Regions from separate parts of the Serratia sp. AS12 genome, predicted to be linked through region 1. Evidence: predicted binding sites of a transcription regulator. Region 1 holds the regulator's gene; each other region holds the start of a gene.
What was found. Region 1 encodes LexA, which represses DNA repair genes until DNA is damaged. Its sites were predicted from a motif close to TNCTGTATGTACATACAGNA; they were not measured.
Positions count from the first base shown of each region.

Region 2: the regulator LexA is predicted to act here: its motif matches at 3,515-3,534, upstream of mutH (DNA mismatch repair endonuclease MutH).
Region 3: the regulator LexA is predicted to act here: its motif matches at 2,673-2,692, upstream of sulA (SOS-induced cell division inhibitor SulA).
Region 4: the regulator LexA is predicted to act here: its motif matches at 1,831-1,850, upstream of umuD (translesion error-prone DNA polymerase V autoproteolytic subunit).

Region 1 is NC_015566.1:4,929,200-4,934,563, forward strand. It holds gene dinF (MATE family efflux transporter DinF) at 1-690, opposite strand, end outside; gene lexA (transcriptional repressor LexA) at 792-1,400, opposite strand; gene SERAS12_RS22800 (diacylglycerol kinase) at 1,519-1,887, opposite strand; gene plsB (glycerol-3-phosphate 1-O-acyltransferase PlsB) at 2,037-4,502, shown strand; gene ubiA (4-hydroxybenzoate octaprenyltransferase) at 4,565-5,364, opposite strand, start outside.
Region 2 is NC_015566.1:4,292,769-4,298,132, reverse strand. It holds gene lplT (lysophospholipid transporter LplT) at 1-93, shown strand, start outside; gene SERAS12_RS20080 (NADP(H)-dependent aldo-keto reductase) at 141-1,181, opposite strand; gene SERAS12_RS20075 (YgdI/YgdR family lipoprotein) at 1,594-1,812, opposite strand; gene SERAS12_RS20070 (TerC family protein) at 1,984-2,700, opposite strand; gene mutH (DNA mismatch repair endonuclease MutH) at 2,796-3,482, opposite strand; gene rppH (RNA pyrophosphohydrolase) at 4,179-4,706, shown strand; gene ptsP (phosphoenolpyruvate--protein phosphotransferase) at 4,719-5,364, shown strand, end outside.
Region 3 is NC_015566.1:1,874,379-1,879,742, reverse strand. It holds gene yccS (YccS family putative transporter) at 1-1,820, shown strand, start outside; gene SERAS12_RS08685 (TfoX/Sxy family DNA transformation protein) at 1,821-2,480, opposite strand; gene sulA (SOS-induced cell division inhibitor SulA) at 2,714-3,220, shown strand; gene ompA (porin OmpA) at 3,579-4,658, shown strand; gene matP (macrodomain Ter protein MatP) at 4,754-5,212, opposite strand.
Region 4 is NC_015566.1:3,283,098-3,288,461, forward strand. It holds gene dsbG (thiol:disulfide interchange protein DsbG) at 1-477, opposite strand, end outside; gene SERAS12_RS15420 (thioredoxin family protein) at 765-1,259, shown strand; gene umuD (translesion error-prone DNA polymerase V autoproteolytic subunit) at 1,391-1,813, opposite strand; gene SERAS12_RS15430 (response regulator transcription factor) at 2,353-2,973, shown strand; gene SERAS12_RS15435 (alpha/beta fold hydrolase) at 3,027-3,848, opposite strand; gene SERAS12_RS15440 (MFS transporter) at 3,897-5,364, opposite strand, start outside.

The DNA.
Region 1 (5,364 bases):
GGCCTGGCGCAGCATCGGCGCGGAAATCCCTCGAATACGCATCACCCGCCAGGCAAGCCATAGCCCCAGCAACAGGGTGACATATTCAGAGATGACGGTCGCCGTCGCCGCCCCTTGCACGTTCCACCTCAGCCCCATCACCAGCCAGATATCCAGTACGATATTCAGCAGGTTACCGATAATCAGCAAGATCACCGGTGCACGCACGTATTGCACGCCAAGCAGCCAGCCCAGGATCACCATGTTGGCCAACGCCGCCGGCGCACTTAGCCAGCGGATTTCGAGGAATAGCCGGGCTTGTTCCAGCACCGCGCCATCGCCGCCCACGATCTGCAACGCCATATCGATCAACGGATGGCGCAGCAGCACAATAGCCACACCGGCCAACGCCGCCAGCAACAACGGCTGCATAAAAGCGCGCGCCAACCCCTGCGGATCCTGTGCACCGAGCGCCTGTGCCGCCAGTCCGGTAGTGCTCATGCGAAGGAACAGCAGCAACATAAACAGGAAGCTGGTAGCCATGGCGCCAATCGCAACGCCGCCCAGATAGGTGGGGCTATCCAGGTGGCCAATCACCGCAGTATCCACCAGCCCGAGCAGCGGCACGGTAATATTGGAAAAGATCATTGGCAGAGCAAGGCGCCATAGGGCTTTATCAGTATCGCTGGTGAAGGCAGAAAGCAGGCGCATAGTGAAATGTTCCCGTGGCGGTAGGGTTTGAATGAATCAGAAATGACATCGCCCCAGAGCTGGGGCGATTTAAATCAGAGGAGGACGTTCAGGCGCAGCGATTAAATCCAGTCGCCGTTGCGGATCACGCCGACCGCCAGACCTTCAATGGTGAAATTCTGCTGACGCAGATCGACCACGATAGGCTGGAACTCGCTGTTTTCTGGCAGCAGTTCAACCACATTGCCGTGTTTTTTCAGGCGCTTGACCGTAACTTCATCTTCAATACGTGCCACAACTACCTGGCCGTTCCGCACGTCCTGGGTTTTATGCACCGCCAGCAGATCGCCGTCGAGAATGCCGATATCACGCATCGACATGCCGTTGACCCGCAGCAGGAAATCCGCGCTAGGTTTGAACAGAGAAGGATCCACCTTATAGTGTCCTTCGATATGCTGTTGCGCCAGCAGCGGTTCACCGGCGGCCACGCGGCCAATCAGCGGTAAACCTTCTTCATCTTCCATCAGCAGACGAATGCCGCGTGAAGCGCCGGAGACGATCTCGATCACGCCCTTGCGCGCCAGCGCTTTCAGATGTTCTTCTGCAGCATTTGGCGAACGGAACCCCAGACGCATGGCGATCTCGGCGCGCGTTGGCGGCATGCCAGTTGACGAAATATGATCGCGAATCAGATCATAGACTTCTTGTTGTCTGGTAGTTAGTGCTTTCATTCCGCCCCCTGTTTGTTTATACAGTCTTGCTGTGAGTATATACAGGTAAGCGCGGCTTGGGAACCGAAGAATGAATAAAAATCAGGGATTAGCGCCCCGCCGCGACGGGGCGAACCACTCAGACAAAGTGCTGCCACAGTACCGAACCCCAGACAAACAGCGCCAGGATGATCGCCAGCGTTACCGCCGCCGATCCCATATCTTTCGCTCGGCCGGAAAGCTCGTGGTGTTCCGTGCCCACCCTATCGACAATGGCTTCAATCGCGCTGTTCAGCATCTCGACGATCACGACCAACAGCACCGATCCGATCAGCAAAATGCGCGCTATCGCACCCACATCCAGCCAGATCGCCAGTATGATAGCCAGCACGGTCGCCACCAGTTCCTGGCGGAATGCGGCTTCGTGCTGCCAGGCAGCAGAAAAGCCTTTATATGAGTAGCCGGCGGCTTTAATAATACGGGTCAGGCCGGTTGCTTGGTTTGCCATGTTTTTTAGTGCCTTTCACAGAGGTAAGTCATAATTATAGAGCTTGGGTCAGGAAACTCTCCCGGCTCACGGTTTTCCAACACCACAGATCTGCTACCCGGTTTCTGGTATGCTTGCGGCGCATTGCTAACAAGAGGCTTCACGTTGTTATGTCAGGTTGGCGTAAAATTTATTATAAATTATTGAATTTACCACTCAAATTGTTGGTAAGAAGTAAGGTTATCCCTTCAGATCCGGTCACGGAGTTAGGGTTGGATCCCTCACGGCCGATTTTGTATGTTTTACCTTATAATTCCAAGGCGGATTTACTGACGCTACGCACCCAGTGCCTGGCACAGGATTTGCCCGACCCCCTCAATCCGCTGGAGATAGACGGCACCGTACTGCCAAGCCACGTGTTCATTCACGACGGCCCGCGCGTGTTCCGCTACTACACACCGAAAGAAGAGTCGGTAAAACTGTTTCACGACTATCTGGATCTGCACCGCAGCAATCCGGATCTCGATATTCAGATGCTGCCGGTGTCGGTGATGTTTGGCCGCTCCCCAGGCCGCGAAGGTCACGGCACGCCGCATCTGCGCTTGCTGAACGGCGTCCAGAAATTCTTCGCCGTCCTGTGGCTGGGCCGCGACAGCTTCGTGCGTTTCTCCAACACCGTTTCGCTGCGCCGAATGGCGACCGAACACGGTACGGACAAAACTATCGCACAGAAACTGGCGCGCGTGGCGCGCATGCATTTCTCGCGTCAACGTTTGGCCGCCGTCGGCCCAAGCCTGCCGGCGCGTCAGGATCTGTTCAATAAGCTGTTGGCGTCCAAAGCGATCGAAAAAGCGGTCGAGGACGAAGCGCGCAGCAAGAAAATTTCCCATGAAAAGGCCCAGCAGAACGCCATTGCGCTGATGGAAGAGATCGCCGCCGACTTCTCGTACGAGACGGTGCGCCTTTCCGATCGCGTGCTGAGCTGGACCTGGAACCGGCTGTATCAGGGCATCAACGTCACCAACGCCGAGCGCGTGCGCCAGTTGGCGCAGGACGGCCACGAGATCGTTTATGTGCCGTGTCACCGCAGCCATATGGATTATCTGCTGCTGTCCTACGTGCTGTATCACCAGGGCCTGGTGCCGCCGCACATCGCCGCCGGCATCAACCTCAACTTCTGGCCGGCCGGGCCGATCTTCCGTCGCCTGGGCGCGTTCTTTATCCGCCGCACCTTCAAAGGCAACAAGCTGTACTCAACGGTGTTCCGCGAATACCTCGGCGAGCTGTTTACCCGTGGCTACTCGGTGGAATACTTCGTTGAAGGCGGCCGTTCCCGTACCGGGCGCCTGCTGGAACCAAAGACCGGCACCCTGTCGATGACCATCCAGGCCATGTTGCGCGGTGGTACTCGCCCTATCACGCTGGTCCCGATCTACATCGGTTACGAACACGTGATGGAAGTAGGTACTTACGCCAAAGAGCTGCGCGGTGCGACCAAGGAAAAAGAGAGCCTGTTGCAGATGCTGCGCGGCCTGCGCAAGCTGCGTAATCTCGGCCAGGGTTACGTCAACTTCGGCGATCCGCTGCCGTTGACCACCTACCTGAACCAGAACGTGCCGCAGTGGCGCGAATCGATTGACCCGATCGAAGCCCAACGTCCAAGCTGGCTGACGCCAACGGTCAACGACCTGGCGGCCAAGATCATGGTACGCATCAACAACGCGGCCGCCGCCAATGCCATGAACCTGTGTTCCACGGCGCTGCTGGCCTCACGCCAGCGCTCGCTGACTCGCGAGCAGTTGCTTGAGCAGTTGGAGTGTTATCTGCAACTGATGCGCAACGTGCCTTACGCCGGCGACGTCACCGTGCCGACCCAGACGCCGGACGAGCTGCTCGATCACGCGCTGAACATGAACAAGTTCGAGGTGGAGAAGGATAACATCGGCGATATCATCATCCTGCCGCGCGAGCAGGCGGTGTTGATGACCTATTACCGCAACAATATCCACCATCTGCTGGTGCTGCCTTCGCTGATCGCCACCATAGTGATGCATCACCGCCGGGTGTCCCGCGCTGAACTGCTGCGGCAGATCGGCCTGATTTACCCGATGTTGAAGGCCGAACTGTTCCTGCATAACGACAAGGAACACCTGCCGGAAGTGCTGCGACCGCTGATCGAGGAAATGATCCGCCAGCAGCTCATCTGCGACAAAGGCGAGGATCTGGTGCTTAACCCGGCGCGCATTCGCCCTCTGCAGTTGCTGGCAGCCGGCGTGCGCGAAACCTTGCAGCGCTATGCCATCACCATGTCTATCCTCAGCGCCAACCCGAGCATCAACCGCGGCGCGCTGGAGAAAGAGAGCCGCATCATGGCCCAGCGCCTTTCGGTGCTGCACGGCATCAACGCGCCGGAGTTCTTCGACAAGGCGGTGTTCTCTACCCTGGTGGCGACGCTGCGTGAAGAAGGCTACATCAACGATATCGGCGATGCAGTCCGTGAGCACACCCTGGAGGTGTACAGCATGTTGAGCGATTTGATTACCCCGGAAATCAAGCTGACTATCGAAAGCGTCAGCATGCCGGCGGAAACCAACGTGCAGCCGGAAACGGCGACAGTGGAAGAGAAAGCCGAATAATTGATTGATAATCAAAAACAAAAAGGCACCGTCAGGTGCCTTTTTTATTGCCGAAAATACCGTTAGCCCCGCCAATAACTCAATGCGATACCGATAAACAACACCAGCCCGACATAGTTATTATCCAGGAACGCCTTGAAACAGGCGTCGCGATCGCGGGTAGCGATTTGCTTTTGCTGATGAATAAACAAGGCACCCGCCAATAGCAACGACCAATAAAACGCCCCGCTCAGTTGGGCCAGATAGCCCACCCACAGCAGCAGCAGCAGCGTCGCGAACTGCAGCAGACCGACGATCAGCTTGTCGTAACGGCCAAACAGGATGGCGGTGGATTTGACGCCAATCTTCAGATCATCGTCACGGTCCACCATCGCGTACAGCGTATCGTAAGCCACCGTCCAGCAGATATTGGCCAGCAGCAGCAGCCAGCAGCTCAGCGGCAGTGCCTCGCTAACGGCGGCGTAGCCCATTGGGATGCCCCAACCAAACGCCGCTCCCAGCACAAACTGCGGCAGATTGGTAACCCGCTTCATGAACGGATAGATCCACGCCAGCGCCAGTGCCGCCAGCGACAGCCAGATGGTCATGGCGTTCAGCGTCAGCACCAGCCCAAACGAGACCAGCACCAACACCACGAACAGGATCTTGGCCTCTTTCTCGCTCACCCGGCCGCTCGGCATTGGGCGCCCCGCTGTTCGCTTCACGTGACCGTCAACGGCGCGATCGGCATAGTCATTCACCACGCAGCCGGCAGCACGCATCAGGAACACCCCAATGACGAACACCAGCAGGATAGACAGTGGCGGCACACCCTGCCCCGCAATCCACAGCGCCCACAGCGTTGGCCACAGCAGCAGCAGGC
Region 2 (5,364 bases), 640 kb from region 1:
AGCGTGCCGGTGGTCGGTGTGGGGATTGGTTTTGGCGTGGTGTTTGCGCTGGCGATTACCGCGCTGTGGTTTTCACAGCGCGGCGCGAAATAACCGCAACGGACAGAGATCGGGGCGCAACAAACTGCGCCCCGAGTTATTCATGGCGCGGGAATGGTAAAGCGGGTATGGATCTCTTCCAACCCCTGCAACACGTCTTCATCCAACACCAGATCAAAGCTGTCGATGTTGGTTTTCAACTGTTCCAGCGTGGTGGCGCCCAGCAGGGTGCTGGCCACGAACGGCTGCTGCCGCACGAACGCCAATGCCATCTGCGAAGGATCCAGACCGTGTTTTTTGGCTAATGCTACATATTCGGCAATCGCCAGTTGCGTTTGCGGCGCAGAATAGCGATTAAAGCGGGTGAACAGCGTATTGCGCGCTCCGGCCGGCTTGGCGCCGTTAAGATACTTGCCGCTCAGGGTACCGAACGCCAGGCTGGAATAGGCCAGCAGTTCAACGCCCTCGTGCTGGCTGATCTCTGCCAGAGCGATCTCAAAGCTGCGGTTTAGCAGGCTGTAGGGGTTTTGAATCGAGACAATGCGCGGCAGTTCGTGTTTTTCGGCCAATTGCAGATAGCGCATTACGCCCCACGGCGTTTCATTGGATACCCCGATATAACGGATTTTACCGGCGCGTACCTGCTCGGTCAGCGCTTCCAGCGTTTCCAACAGGGTAACCGTGGCTTTATCGTCGGTGTATTGATAATTGAGTTTGCCGAAGTAGTTGGTTTGGCGCTGTGGCCAGTGCAACTGATAAAGATCGAGATAATCGGTATTCAGCCGTTTCAGGCTTGCGTCCAGCGCGGCGCGGATATTTTTTCGGTCCAGCGCCTGTTGCGGGCGGATACTGCTGTCGGTACCGCGTACCGGCCCGGCGATCTTGCTGGCCAGCACTATTTTCTCACGGTTGCCACGCGCCTTGATCCAACTGCCAATGTACTGTTCGGTCAGCCCCTGGTTTTCAGGGCGGGGCGGTACCGGATACATTTCTGCGGTATCGATCAGGTTGACGCCAGCGGCTAATGCATAGTCGAGTTGCGCATGGGCATCGGCTTCACTGTTCTGTTCGCCAAAGGTCATGGTGCCCAGTCCCAGCACGCTCACTTCTAAAGAACTGTGGGGAATACGGTGGTATTGCATTAACGGTCTTCCTTTCAAGTTAGCGCTTACGGGCTTTACACCCGATGAAACAGGAGTCTCATCACCTGCGAGACGGTGATATCGCCTTTCTCGACTATAACCAAGCCGTGAAGATGGGGGAAGTGGATTCCGTGCGGAGAAGGCTATCGCGCAAGAGAGGAGGCGATATACCCGTCGTCTTTCAAGCTACATCTAAATAGCTGAGCCTGATAGTGCTACAGGTGAGGAGCATGCAGAGCGCCGACAGGCCGTGAATCCATCCATGGAGGCTCGTATCGCGCGTCCATGCGCTCAACGGTCGGCTAAACTGCATGCTCCCCACCCGTCTCAGGCTTGGGGTGTAGCGGTATTAAACGCAGTTATTAGACGCCTGGCTGTAACTTGAAAGCCATAGGCTATTACAGCAGAGGGATTAACGTTCGATGACCTGTGAAACCTGATCGCCGTTGATTTGGCGGTTATTGCCTTTTTCATCTTTATAGCTGATCAGGCCGGTATCCTGGTCGATCTCGGGTTTGCCCTGAGTCAGGATCATATTGCCGTCTTTGGTCGCCATCACGTAATCGCTGGAGCAGCCCGTCAGCCCGGCGGCGATCACCAACGCAGAAACTGCCATTACCCACTTTTTCATCCTGCCGATCCTCAATTATGTATGCAGAAAAGAGCCTTCTTCCAAGATTAGCAAACTCTGGATACCTCGTGTTTCGGATAAGTCCTTATCTTGGTAAGAGAAAGTATGCGTAAGAGTTGAAGAAAGGATAAAAATACGAACGGGAGCGGCTTTCGCACGCTCCCGTAGAGGTTACTCTGGGGCCTGGTTTTTCTTGCCGCGCATCAGGTTGAGCGCTTCGACGGACATCGAGAAGAACATCGCAAAATAGATGTAACCTTTCGGAATATGTACCTGGAAGCTTTCCAGCATCAGGGTGAAGCCCACCAGGATCAGGAACGCCAGCGCCAGCATTTTCACCGAAGGATGGCGGTTAACGAACTCGCCGATCGGCCGGGCGGCAAACATCATGACCCCAACCGCAATCACCACCGCCGCCATCATAATAAACAGGTGATCGGACAGGCCTACCGCCGTAATCACCGAGTCCAGGCTGAAGATGATATCCAGTAACATAATCTGCACGATGGCGCCGAAGAAGCCGTTCACTTTGGTGTGGTGCTCTTCATCGGACCCTTCGATAGTTTCGTGGATCTCTTTACTGGCTTTCCAGATCAGGAACAGTCCGCCGAGCAGCAGGATCAGATCGCGCGCCGAGATGCTGTGGTCCATCACCGTAAACAGCGGGTGGGTCAGGCGAATCACCCAGGCGATAGACGCCAGTAGCCCCAGACGCATCAGCATAGCGCCGGCCAGACCGATACGGCGAGCCTTGTTCTGCTGCGCCTTCGGCAGTTTGGCCACCACCAGAGACAGGAAAATAATATTATCAATACCCAGAATGATCTCAAGAATGGTCAGCGTACCTAACGCTAACCAGGCATTGGGATCCATAATCCAATCGAACATTGCCAAGCCACACCTTAATAAAAAGCAAAGGCTGAATTATACGCGTTTATTGGTACGGCGACACTGTTAGCTAAACATGGCTTAAACAAAGAGGATCATATTAAGAAATGTCTTGCCAATAACGCGCCGGTGAAGCTTTTTTTCAGATAAAAACCGCGCGGCAGCGTGAGGATAGGCTGGCCCTGTTCGCCGATGGCCTCGGTCAGCGCCTTGCTGTTGGCCGCCTTGGGCCGCAGTTGCAGTACCTCTCCGTGACGAGCGGTGATCCGCTCCACGTGGCCGAGCACGATCAGGTCCATCAGTTCCTCCCAATCTCGGCGCAGCATCTCTTCTTCAGCGGCGCTCGGGCTCCACAGCAGCGGTGATCCTATGTGCCGCTGCGCCAGCGGGATTTGTCGCTCGCCTTCTACCGGTATCCACAATACCCGCGCCAGCTTATGGCGCACATGGCTGCTGGCCCAGGTAACGCCGCTGTTGCCGGTAAGCGGTGCTACGCAGACGAAGGTGGTCTCCAGCGGCTTGCCGGCAGCGTCAATCGGGATGGTTTTCAACTCAATGCCCAGTTCGGGAAAATCCTGCTCCGGTTTGCTGCCCGCCATGGCGCCGAGGTACAGCTCCAGCAGCATGCCCACCCAGCCTTTATCGCGTTTCAGATCCTTGGGGATCGGCAACTGCGCGCGCGCGGCCAGTTCACCCAGGGTAAAGCCGGCAAGCTGCTGTGCTCGTTCAAACAGCTGCTGTTCGTTTTCCGGCGGAAGGGGAAGAGGGGATAAAAACGCCATAATACAAGCCCGTCAGATTTGGTTGAAAAATGTACTGCATTTGTGCACAGCGAACATCGGCTGGGCAAGACGCGGGAATAGACTAATAGAAGCATGATTTTTCATGACTTTTTTTCTTCCGTCGCGCAGGAAACAAATTTCGTCCGGCGCTTGTGCACCTGAAGCCACCGACAATAAACAGGATCTTACACCTATTTATCCACAGATTTATGGGATAACCCAAATTTTTCCCGATCACTGGTTCGATTTACAGCCTTGACTCGGGCATTTTTTTGCGAAATTGTCCGTTTTGTGCGTAACTCATACGGATAATCTGTGGATAAAAACGACGTTGGTGGATCTTTCGCCAGGGTAAGATCCTAACCGTGCACAGATCACATTTCTGTCCTGTTTATACCTGTTGATAATAATTTATCATGTTGTTTTTATTGAATTAATATTGAACTGGTTTTAATGGTGTTTTTAGGCTCGTCAGAGTTGTACCAGCTTATCCCTTGAGTTCTTCACACACCTATCCACAGAAAAAGTGAATAAAACCGCCGTAAAATCGCCTCACATGTTTATAACTTTGCCATTATCTGTGAGTTATCCCAATGTTATCCGGTTTACGGCGCTGCAAAGCAGTGGTTTACCGCCTGTAGCTTGTGTGAAACAATCAGTACATCTATGCGAAATTAAGCTTATCGAGGTAGTCCGGTGATCGATGATGATGGCTACCGCCCGAATGTTGGTATCGTAATCTGTAATCGTCAGGGGCAGGTCCTTTGGGCTCGCCGTTACGGTCAACACTCCTGGCAGTTTCCCCAAGGTGGGATTAACCCTGGCGAAACCGCAGAACAGGCAATGTACCGTGAGCTGTTCGAAGAAGTGGGGCTGAGCAAAAAGGATGTGCGCATCCTGGCCTCAACCCGCAACTGGTTGCGCTATAAATTGCCAAAACGTTTGGTGCGTTGGGACACAAAGCCGGTATGTATCGGCCAAAAGCAGAAATGGTTTTTGTTGCAGCTAATGTGCAATGACGCGGATATCAATATGCAACGCAGCAGCACGCCGGAGTTTGACGGCTGGCGCTGGGTGAGTTTTTGGTATCCGGTACGCCAGGTGGTGTCGTTCAAACGCGACGTTTACCGCCGGGTGATGAAAGAATTCGCCGTCACCGTGATGCCGATGCAGGAGCAGGCAACACAGCGGCAGCCCCCCGCCTATCGCCGGAAGAGAGGTTAAGTTAAGCCGACTATGCTCACGCGCTTGCGAGAAATTGTTGAGAAGGTGGCCGCGGCGGCCAGTCTGACAGATGCGCTGGATCTTTTGGTCAATGAAACCTGTCTGGCGATGGATACGGAAGTCTGCTCCATATATTTGGCAGACAACGATCGCCGCTGCTACTACCTGATGGCGACGCGCGGGTTGAAAAAACCGCGCGGGCGCGCTATCGCGCTGGCATTTGATGAAGGCATCGTCGGGTTGGTCGGGCGCCGTGCAGAGCCGATAAACCTGGCTGACGCGCAGAGCCACCCCAGCTTCAAATACATACCTCAGGTGAAGGAGGATCGTTTCCGATCCTTCCTGGGCGTGCCGATTATTCATCGTCGCCAACTGCTGGGAGTGCTGGTGGTGCAGCAGCGTGAGCTGCGCCAGTTCGACGAAAGCGAAGAATCCTTCATGGTGACTCTGGCTACGCAAATGGCCGGGATCCTCTCGCAATCGCAGCTTAACGCCATTTTTGGCCAATATCGCCAGACCCGCATCCGAGCATTGGCGGCATCCCCCGGCGTAGCGGTGGCGGAAGGTTGGCAGGACAGCAGCCAGCCGTCGCTCGATCAGGTTTACAAGGCCTCGACACTCGATACCGTGAGCGAGCGGGAACGCCTGACGCAGGCGC
Region 3 (5,364 bases), 2.4 Mb from region 1:
TACTGGGGGCATTGGGGCAGCGCTACGCCACCATTGCGTTTGGCGCCTTGCTGATCGCAGTTTACACCATGCTTGGCACCTCAATGTATGACGCCTGGTATCAGCAACCGATACTGCTGATCATTGGCGCCCTGTGGTACAACCTCCTGACGCTGATTGGTCATCTGATTTTTCCTATTCGCCCATTACAGGAAAATTTGGCGCGCTGCTATGATCGGTTGGCAAATTATCTGGATGCCAAGGCCAACCTGTTTGACCCCGATGCCGAACATGCTGCGGACCTGCCGTGGGTGGATGTGGCAATGGCCAACAGCACGCTGGTGACGACTCTCAACCAGACCAAAGTCTCATTGCTGACGCGGCTTAAAGGCGACCGCGGTCAGCGCGGTACGCGTCGTACCCTGCATTATTATTTTGTAGCGCAGGATATTCATGAGCGTGCCAGCTCCGCTCATGTTCAATATCAGGCCCTAAGCCGACAATTTCGTCATAGCGATATCCTGTTTCGTTTCCAGCGCTTGCTCAGCATGCAAGCGCGCGCCTGCCAGCAGTTGGCGCAGTCGATCCTGCTGCGGCAAAAATACCAGCACAACCTGCGTTTTGAGCCGGCTTTCAGCCGCATTGATGAAGCTCTGGCCCGCGTGGCCGTCACCCAGGAAAATCGTGAGCTGACCAAAGCGCTATCGCACCTGTTGAAAAATTTGCGCGCGATTGATGCGCAGTTGGCGAATATCGAATCCGAACAGGCGCTGGCCGACGGCCAGACGGAAGAGAACAGTCTGTCAGATGACCGGCTCACTGGCTGGAGCGACATCCGCCTGCGCATTAGCCGCCATCTGACGCCCCAATCAGCCTTATTCCGCCATGCTATTCGCATGTCTGTGGTGCTGTGCATCGGCTATGCTTTTATTCAGTTTACCGGCATGCAGCACGGTTACTGGATCCTGCTGACCAGCCTGTTTGTTTGCCAGCCCAATTACAATGCCACGCGCCGCAGGCTGGCGCTGCGTATCATAGGTACGCTTGCCGGTATTCTTATCGGCCTGCCGATCCTCTATTTTGTCCCTTCGCAGGAAGGCCAGATGGTGTTAATCGTCATTGCCGGCGTCCTGTTTTTTGCTTTTCGTACCGTGCAGTACGCGCACGCAACCATGTTTATCACCCTGCTCGTACTGCTGTGCTTTAACCTGCTGGGTGAGGGCTTTGAAGTGGCTGCGCCACGCGTCTACGACACCCTTTTGGGATGCGCCATCGCTTGGGCAGCCGTGAGTTTTATCTGGCCAGATTGGCATTTTCGCCAATTGGCGGCCGTGGTGAGCAAAACGTTGAATGCCAACTGCCGCTATCTGGATGCGATTTTGGTGCAATACCATCAGGGTAAGGATAACGGTTTGCCGTACCGTATCGCCCGCAGGGATGCACACAACAGCGACGCAGAGTTGGCCTCGGTGATTTCAAACATGTCGGCCGATCCAAAGGCCGACAAGGTGGTTCAGGATGCCGCTTTTCGCCTGCTGTGCCTGAACCACACCTTGTTGAGTTATATCTCCGCATTGGGCGCACACCGCGAACACATGAACAATCCCGCAACGCTGAAATTGCTGAATGATGCCGTATGCTATGTCGATGGTGCCTTGCATCAGGAAGAACAAGACGGCCGACGCATCGCTCAAGCGTTAGAAAGCCTTGCCGAGCGCATCCAACTCGCGGCTCCAGAACCAGAAAGCAAAGAGCAACTGGTATTACAGCAGATAGGGCTGGTCATTGATCTGCTGCCGGAGCTCATGACGTTAAAAGAGCAGATAGCGAAATCGGCATGATCACGCGAGATCTTTCATCAAGTCCTTGATTCCTGGCGTATGCCCATGACTAAGCAGGACCATGGTATGTTCGAACCACTCGGTTAGCTCACTGCGCAGGGCCAGGGGCAAGGCGGCATGGTGATAACCGGCAATCGCCCCGCCTAAGGAAAGCAGCACTCGCAATCCTAAATTGCGTTGCTGCTGCAACAACCGTAGATAGCTGCGTTTGGCGCCATTCAAGCGCAAATCATAGACATTGCGAATACCGGCCCGCCACAGCAAACGCTCCATGTTGATATCGATGTTCGGTAACGTTCTCAGCCGACCATGCGTATCCATTTTGACCTGAAGTTCCAGGCGGGCCTCCCGGATGGCCTGCCGCGCCAATCCAACAAGCTCATCCTGCGCCCGCCACAGAGATTCATCGACCCAGTAATAACGCAGGGTGATTGGGACGCCCCGTTTGGAGTAAACCATATTGACCATTCCACGGGCGCGGAAAGCAGGCTCCAGGCTATCCGTCGCTCGAAGATAGAGCTCGTCTTCCGCTATCACCCCAAACATGACGCCATCAGCCAGCAGCCCATAACCGCCAAACTGCGAGCGCGTAGTAATGCTCCCTAATGCGTAGAAACACGCTTTGGCCTGTTTGACCCTTCCTGTAGATATCCCTTTCATGAAGCTTCTCCTTGTGTAGGTTCTAATTGTATTATTTCTCACATCAATGAAATAAAAGTAACGTGAACAAGTAATTAGAAAAATACGCACTATCAGCAGCCCTGCCAATCATAAAAACAGGACGTCTAAAAAATAATCGCAATTATGCGAGGCACTACGAAAATTTGAGTTGATCTTATTCATGTCCAGATGTACTGTATAAACATACAGTGACACTACGGGCGGGATACTTTATGCGTACTCAATCACTCTACAAACCCCATTTCAGCCACACCTCTTTTGCGGTGAACAATGCTGCGGAAAACTCGGATGCCGGTAAAGGAAATGGCCTTATCAGTGAACTTGTTTACAACGAGCATCAACCCGCGGTGGCGCAACTATTGCTCCCCCTGTTGCAACAGTTAGGCAGACAGTCACGCTGGCTGTTATGGCTAACCCCACAACAAAAACTCAGTAGATTGTGGCTACAGCAGTCTGGTTTGCCTGTCCATAAGGTCGTGCAACTGAGCCAAATCACTCCGCTTGCCACCGTTGAAGCGATGGAAAAGGCACTTCTGACGGGTAACTACAGTGTGGTTCTCGGATGGTTGCCCGATCTTACGGAAGAAGATCGTCTAAAATTACGGCGTGCAGCCGAATTGGGTCACGCTTATGGGTTCATTATGCGTCCACAACGTGACACAAACCCGACTCACGGACAGTGTTCCATGCTAAAAATTCAGTCTTCTTTGTATCATTAAGTAAATTTAGGATTTTTCCCATCATTTTTATCTCTTTGGGTGGGAACCTTTGATGGATCAGGTGCAAAGCGAGTGCCGCTGCGGTTCCGCACGAAAAAATGCAGGCTAAATTGCCCCATTTCTTACCGGTTAGTGTTAGTAAATATGTACGATTCTGCGTTTTTTTTTAGAGCTTTATCACATCACACTTGTAACTTTCGCGCCACGTTGTAGACTTTACATCGCCAAGGTTGCTCTATAACGCCAGAAAAACTGGCCGAGTAACAAACGAGGGCTCAAACCTTGGCGAAGGAATTTAACCAAGGGCTTAAAACAGCTTTAAAGCTCATTGCCTATTTGGATGATAACGAGGCGCAAAATGAAAAAGACAGCTATCGCATTAGCAGTGGCACTGGCTGGTTTCGCTACCGTAGCGCAAGCCGCCCCAAAAGATAATACCTGGTACACCGGTGCTAAACTGGGCTGGTCCCAGTACCATGACACTGGTTTCTACGGCAACGGTTACCAGAATGGTATCGGCAATGGTCCGAACCATAAAGATCAACTGGGTGCTGGCGCGTTCCTGGGTTACCAGGCGAACCAATACCTGGGCTTCGAGCTGGGCTATGACTGGCTTGGCCGTATGCCTTACAAAGGCAGCGTGAACAACGGTGCTTTCAAAGCACAGGGCGTTCAACTGGCAGCTAAACTGAGCTACCCAATTGCTGACGATCTGGATATCTACACTCGTCTGGGTGGTATGGTATGGCGTGCAGACTCCAAAGCTAACTACGGCAATGGCACTCGTCTGAGCGACCACGACACCGGCGTTTCTCCGCTGGCTGCAGTGGGTGTTGAATACGCACTGACCAAAAACTGGGCTACTCGCCTGGACTACCAGTTCGTTAGCAACATCGGTGATGCAGGTACTGTCGGCGCACGTCCAGACAACACCATGCTGAGCTTGGGTGTTTCTTACCGTTTCGGTCAGGATGATGTTGTTGCTCCAGTTGCTCCAGCACCAGCTCCGGCTCCAGTTGTTGAAACCAAGCGTTTCACTCTGAAGTCTGACGTGCTGTTCAACTTCAACAAAGCAACTCTGAAACCAGAAGGCCAACAGGCTCTGGACCAGCTGTACACTCAGCTGAGCTCCATGGATCCTAAAGACGGTTCTGTTGTAGTTCTGGGTTACACCGACGCAGTGGGTTCTGACCAGTACAACCAGAAACTGTCTGAAAAACGCGCACAAAGCGTTGTTGATTACCTGGTTTCTAAAGGTATCCCTTCAGACAAAATCTCCGCACGTGGTATGGGCGAAGCTGATTCCGTCACTGGCAACACCTGTGGCTACAAAGCTGGCCGTGCTACTAAAGCGCAGATCGCTTGCCTGGCACCAGATCGTCGCGTAGAGATCGAAGTTAAAGGCATCAAAGACGTTGTGACTCAGCCACAGGGCTAAGTTACCACTTCTTAGTAAAAAACCCCGCAATGCGGGGTTTTTTTTGTCTATAGGCGTTGAGTTTTACAACAACGGCCCTTTTCTTGCTGGGCAGATTACTTTTCGTCTTTGCCGAGGATCGCCTTCAGATCCTGTTTCAGCGACGACATCTGACTGGCGTACTTCTCTTTACGTTCGGCATCTTCGATCAGTTGTACTACCGTCTCTGACAGTGTCACCCCACGGCGACGAGCAAGCGCGGCCAGACGCTGCCAAACCAGAAACTCCAGATCGATAGATTTTTTACGCGTATGTTGATGTTCTGCGTTAAAATGACGCTTACGCCTTGCGCGGATAGTTTGCTTCATCCGGTTATCAAGTTCCGGATTCATATGCCTGCTAATCCACGTCAGCACTTTTACCGGCTCATTTTCCAGCTTAAGCAGCTCGTCAATGGCTTCCTGAGCTACGCTGTTTTCAATGTGGCGGGTAATAGATTCACCTTCCCGGTGCTTTTTCACCAGGTATTTCCATTTCCAACCACTCTCCAGGTTTTCCAGTTGCTGATATTTCATCTTGAACTCTTCAGTGACCGCGTAACTTTATTAAGCATAACAGCTTTGCGCCGAATTTCCCCGGCAATTACGCCCCCTTTTAGACTGTTTTTTGCACAGTCATCGCGCGATGTCAAACTCCCTGATACCAACTGTGACTCTGTATGTATCAA
Region 4 (5,364 bases), 1.6 Mb from region 1:
GACGCCGACCAACTGCGTTTTCATGGCGATTTTATTGTCTTTGATATAGGGCTGCACTTCCTGTCTGAACGCTTTACAGTAAGGGCAGAAGGGATCGGCAAACACGACAATCTGGCAATTTGCCTTATCGCTGCCTTCCAGGATGCCTGGCGCTTTTAAGAGCGTTTGCCACATCTCCCGGCCAGCAGGGATGTAAATCTCTTCTTGTATGACTTTTTCGCTCAGGTTACTGCCGTTCTCATCGTACATATAACCTGATATGGCATGTTTCTTGTCGGGGGTCAGATAAATTGTCACCCCCGTTCCCCGGTATTTTCCCAACCATCCCTGAACGCCACCTGGCGCGGTGAAGGGTTTGATGATTTCAATACCTTGTTTTTCCAGTTGTTTGACCGGTGCGGGAAGCTCAGCAGGCGTTGCAGCCTGAACCTGCGTGCCGATAAGCGCAGCAGATAACGCGAGGAGGTATTTGTTCACTCTTATCTCCCTATAATAGGTAATCGTTACGGGCCTTTATATCACAAACCACCGTCCCTCCCGTCACTCGCTAAACGGCAACATTCGCCTCTGTCTCACAGTAACAAATTCTCCTGCCCCGTTTGGCTGAGGTAGAATGGCGATATCTAACGCTACGGGGAAGCAGGCACCAAAATGGTACGGCGCTCCCAGCCATGACAGCAATAATTGCAAAACAGATCCCATTGGCCTTTATCATTGCCAGAGTTATGTGATGCCGAGTGCCAGTTAATACCTAAGGAGAATACATGCAAGATTTCAAAGCACTGCTCGATGCCGCATCGGGTTACAGCGAATTTGTTGCCGGCGGAACAGAAGAAGACAGCAAGGCATTGCGTCATTTTGAGGCGCTTGCCAAAGGGGCATTACCTGACGATGTCATCAGTAAGTTGTCACGGCTTCCGGGTTCGTACAGCATTCTGGTTGCCGCTGAAATGTGGTGCCCCGACTGCCATAAAAACTTGCCCGTTATCCATGCCGTTGCCGCGTCAACGCCGGCTATTCGTCTGGGCATCATCACGCGCGATAAGGCGGAAGCCGTCTTTAAAGCGCACTTTGGTGTCGATAAAGTCAAAATTCCGTTTGCGGTGGTACTGGATGAGAACACGACTCCACTGGGGCAGTTTATTGAACGCCCTAAAACAGCCATCGGCAAGAATGGAGAAGTGTCCGAGAGTTACAAAAACGGCGAGCTTCTGGCCGATACCGCCCGTGAAGTGACCTCAATTTTCCCTCAGGGCTGAGGCTCGCCAGAAAACCCGATCAAAATAGTGAATCTCAGCGCCAGGCTGATTGAGCCTGGTGCTGGGCAGCCAAAGATGGCTCTTCAACGACAATTTACTCGCCCAACACCCTTGGCAGGTTTACCCCGCTCTCACACCGCAGCATAGACAATAAAGGTGACCACGCCGAAAATCTCCAGCGCGTCTTCGTCACCGAAGACGATCGGCGAATAGGTCGGGTTCATCGGCAGCAGCCGCAGATCGGGGTGGCGCTGCAACTTCTTCACCGTGAACTCGCCGTCGATGGCGGCAATGACAATGTTACCGTGCTCCGCCCGCAGTGAACTGTCGACGATCAGCAGATCGCCATCCTTGATGTTGCCTTCGACCATCGAATCGCCGCTGGCGCGCACAAAGTAAGTGGCGTTGGGGTGCCGCACCAGCAGTTTGCCGATATCCAGCCGGGCCTCCACGTAATCCTGCGCCGGAGAAGGGAAACCGCAAGCTACGGGATCGGCAAACAGCGGCAATGCCGGCGTGGTTTTATTGTCTTCGGAAGGGGAAATAAACAACATCATGAACAACCCTATTTGACTGTGTTTTTATACAGTATCGCAAAGGATTTATAGTGTTCAAGTTGTTTACCTGAGGATCCCGGGAACCGATTGATGCCGTGGGAACTTTAGCTGCCCTGGCTGGCCGGCAACTTATCTGCATTTTCACCCTCGGGCATCAGTAAACACCTTTACTGCAAGAGTATGCCATAGCTATAATGGCATGATTTTTCACGAAAAAGTGATCAATTTATTCTCGATTTGCCTATCATTTCAGCCGGTCTGTTTACCGATGAGCAGGCCTTCGCACTGATATGATCGCTCTGTGTTCATCGTCTAAACTACAAGTCTTTATCTTTTTCATTGAGGTGTAACCCCAGCCTGAATGGCCTGTGGGCGCAGAGCAGCCTGATTATCCCCCGCCATGTCTTCATTTTGACATCCGGATCGGGTTAATTAGGGGGTAGCATGATCGCATTTGCCGGCCGAAGAACGGGCGGGCTGCGTGGGGTTCCCTTGGGTACATGCCCGGTTTCAGGGCGTAATTGCAGAGGCAAGCTATGGAACATGTCGTTTATGTCGTCGATGATGACCATTCGGTCAGGCAATCTATCGTCAGGCTGTTAAACTCTGCCGGCTACAGTGCCGTTGATTTTGACTGCGCAGAGGCCTTTCTTTCACACTCCTTTCCTGCCATACCCGGCTGTATCATTCTGGATATGCGCATGCCGAGCGGGGATGGTTTCGAGGTAACCGATGCGCTGAAAGCGAGCGGCCGGGAAATGCCGGTGATCTTCCTTACCGGCTACGGCACCATCCCGCTGTCGGTGCAGGCGATGAAAGCCGGTGCGCATGAGTTTTTGACCAAGCCGGTCGCTTCCGACGATCTGCTGAAGGCGGTTCAGGAAGCCCTCAATCTGGCCGCGGAGAATTCAGATCAGTTGCGCGAGCATTACGAACTGAAACAGCGGCACCTCACGCTGACGCCGCGCGAACAGGAAGTGCTGGAACTGACGATTAAGGGCTTGATGAATAAACAGATTGCCGCAGAACTGGGCGTCAGCGAAATTACGGTCAAGGTACATCGTCGCCGGGTGATGGATAAAATGCAGGTGCGTTCTCTCGCGGATCTGGTGCGTGATGCCGAGCGGTTGAATCTCAGTAAGTCCAAAGCATCCTGACAAATCGGCTCATGTGCAGGCATACAGCGCTCCCTGCACATGAGCCATTTTGCTTAGCGAGCCTGTAAAAACGCCAGGAGATCGTCGTTTAACCGGTCCTGATGCGTTACGGCAAAGCCGTGAGGCGCATTGTCATACACCTTCAGTTCGGCGCCAGGGATCGTTTCAGCGGCCACTTTACCGGTGACGTCAATCGGAACGATTTGATCGTTGCTGCCGTGGATCACCAGCGTAGGCACATCAATCTTCAGCATATCGTCACGGAAGTCGGTTTCCGAGAACGCGGTCACGCACTCGATGGTCCCCTTCAGTGATGCCAGCAAAGCAATGTTCAGGGTCTGGGTCAATACGCCTTCAGAGATCGTCTGGCCGGCATTGATGCCGTAAAAGGGCACGTTGAAATCGCTGATGAACTGGGCGCGGTCTTTACGTAACCCATTGCGGATCCCTTCGAAAACGGACAAGTCCACGCCTTGCGGATGCGTTTCGCTTTTGCCAAACATCGGCGTAACCGCGCCTAAAAGCACCAGACCGGCCACGCGCGCGCTGCCGTAGCGGCCGATGTAGCGGGCCACGTCGCCGCCACCCATAGAAAAGCCCACCAGTGTGACGTCCTGCAGATCAAGCTGCGTGATCAGTTCATTGATGTCCGAGGCGAAAGTGTCGTAGTCATAGCCGGTCCAGGGCTGTTCCGAACGGCCAAAACCGCGACGGTCGAACGCAATGACACGGTAGCCGCGTTCAGCCAGAAAGTTTAGCTGGCTGTCCCACATATCCGCGTCCAGCGGCCAGCCGTGGCTGAACAGCACCGGCTTCCCCGTCCCCCAGTCTTTGTAGTAAATCTGCGTACCGTCGTTCGTTTTAATCGTGCTCATTACAGACCCCTTGGCAGTGTTTATAAACTCAGAGACTGACGGACCCGGTTAAACCGGCGCCACCAGGTAACGGATCAGCGGCAGTGTTTCGCCCTGATGAAATGCGCAAATACGGTTTTGTATTTTCTGGTCATTAACGGTGTAACGCTCCTGCTGACGCAGGTACTCCATCCAGGAACCGACCACAAACGTCTCGACAAAAACGCCGGGCTGAAGAATGTCCTCATACACGGACCAGTTGATGGCGCCGCCGCGCCGCCTGACGCGTCGCATGTCCTGCATGCACACCGTGAAGGCGCGCGCATCCTCTGCCGTAACCAAATATTCGTAGCTCACCATCACCGGCCCACGGTCATGGCGCACATCCAGCTCAGGCGTGGCTCCTTGTTCCGTACTGATGTCCAGATTCAGGTCGGGATCCTGGTCCAAACGCCAGCGGTAAACCGTGGTGCTGGCCAACACCATGCCCAACGCGGCCACGCACAGCGAAGCTGGAATGCCAAAATGCGAGGCCAATTGCCCCCAAATGGCGCTGCCGGCGGTCATGGAGCCGAAGAAGACGGTCAGATACACCGCCAACGCGCGCGCTTTCACCCATTTCGCCGCGCTGCGCTGTGCGCCGAGATTCAGCGTAGACAGCACCGCAATCCAGGAAAAACCGGTGAAAAATTCAAACGCGTTGAGCAGCCAGACATTACGGACAAACGCCAGCGCCAGCATTGTGACGGCAAACAGCAGGCTTGCCAGCACCATCAGCCGATCCGGGTTGAAGGACTTACGCAAGCGAGGCAGTAACACGGCACCGAAGATGGCCCCTACGCCGATAAAGGCCAGCATGATCCCGTAACCGCCCGGACCAAGCCCAAGTTCACGCCGTGCGACCAGCGGCAGCAAAGCCCAGCCCGCACTGCCGAACGTGAAAAAAGCCACCGTACGGACCAGCACATTGCGCAAAACCGGGGCGGCATGTACATAGCGAAACCCGGCGCGAACGGCGGAGAAAAAGTGCTCGGGCGGCAGGCGCTGAACGCTCGGTTCCGCCTTCCAGCGGTAGAGCACCCAGGCTACGCCCAGCACCGAGATGGCGTTGAGCAAAAACACCATCCAGGGGCCGGCGAAGGAAAGAATCAGCCCCCCCAACGCCGGGCCGATGGCGCGGCTGATGTTGATGCCCAATGAATTGAGCGCAATGGCCGGCCCCATCTCATTTTTGCTGACCAAATCAGGCACGATGGCCTGGAACGGCGGCGAACTCATGGCCGCACCGGTGCTCAGCAGGAAGGCCGCAACCAACAACACGCCAGGGGTGACGTGGCCCGTCACCGACAAGAGGGTCAGCCCGGCCGCGGCAATAAACACCCAGACCTGCGAAAACAGCAGGTATTTACGGCGATCGACAATATCCGCCATCACCCCGGAAGGCAGCGCAAACAGAAACATCGGCAAGCTGCTGGCCACCTGGACCATGGCGACGGACAGCGGATCGGCACTGAGCGTCAGCATGGTCCAGTTCACC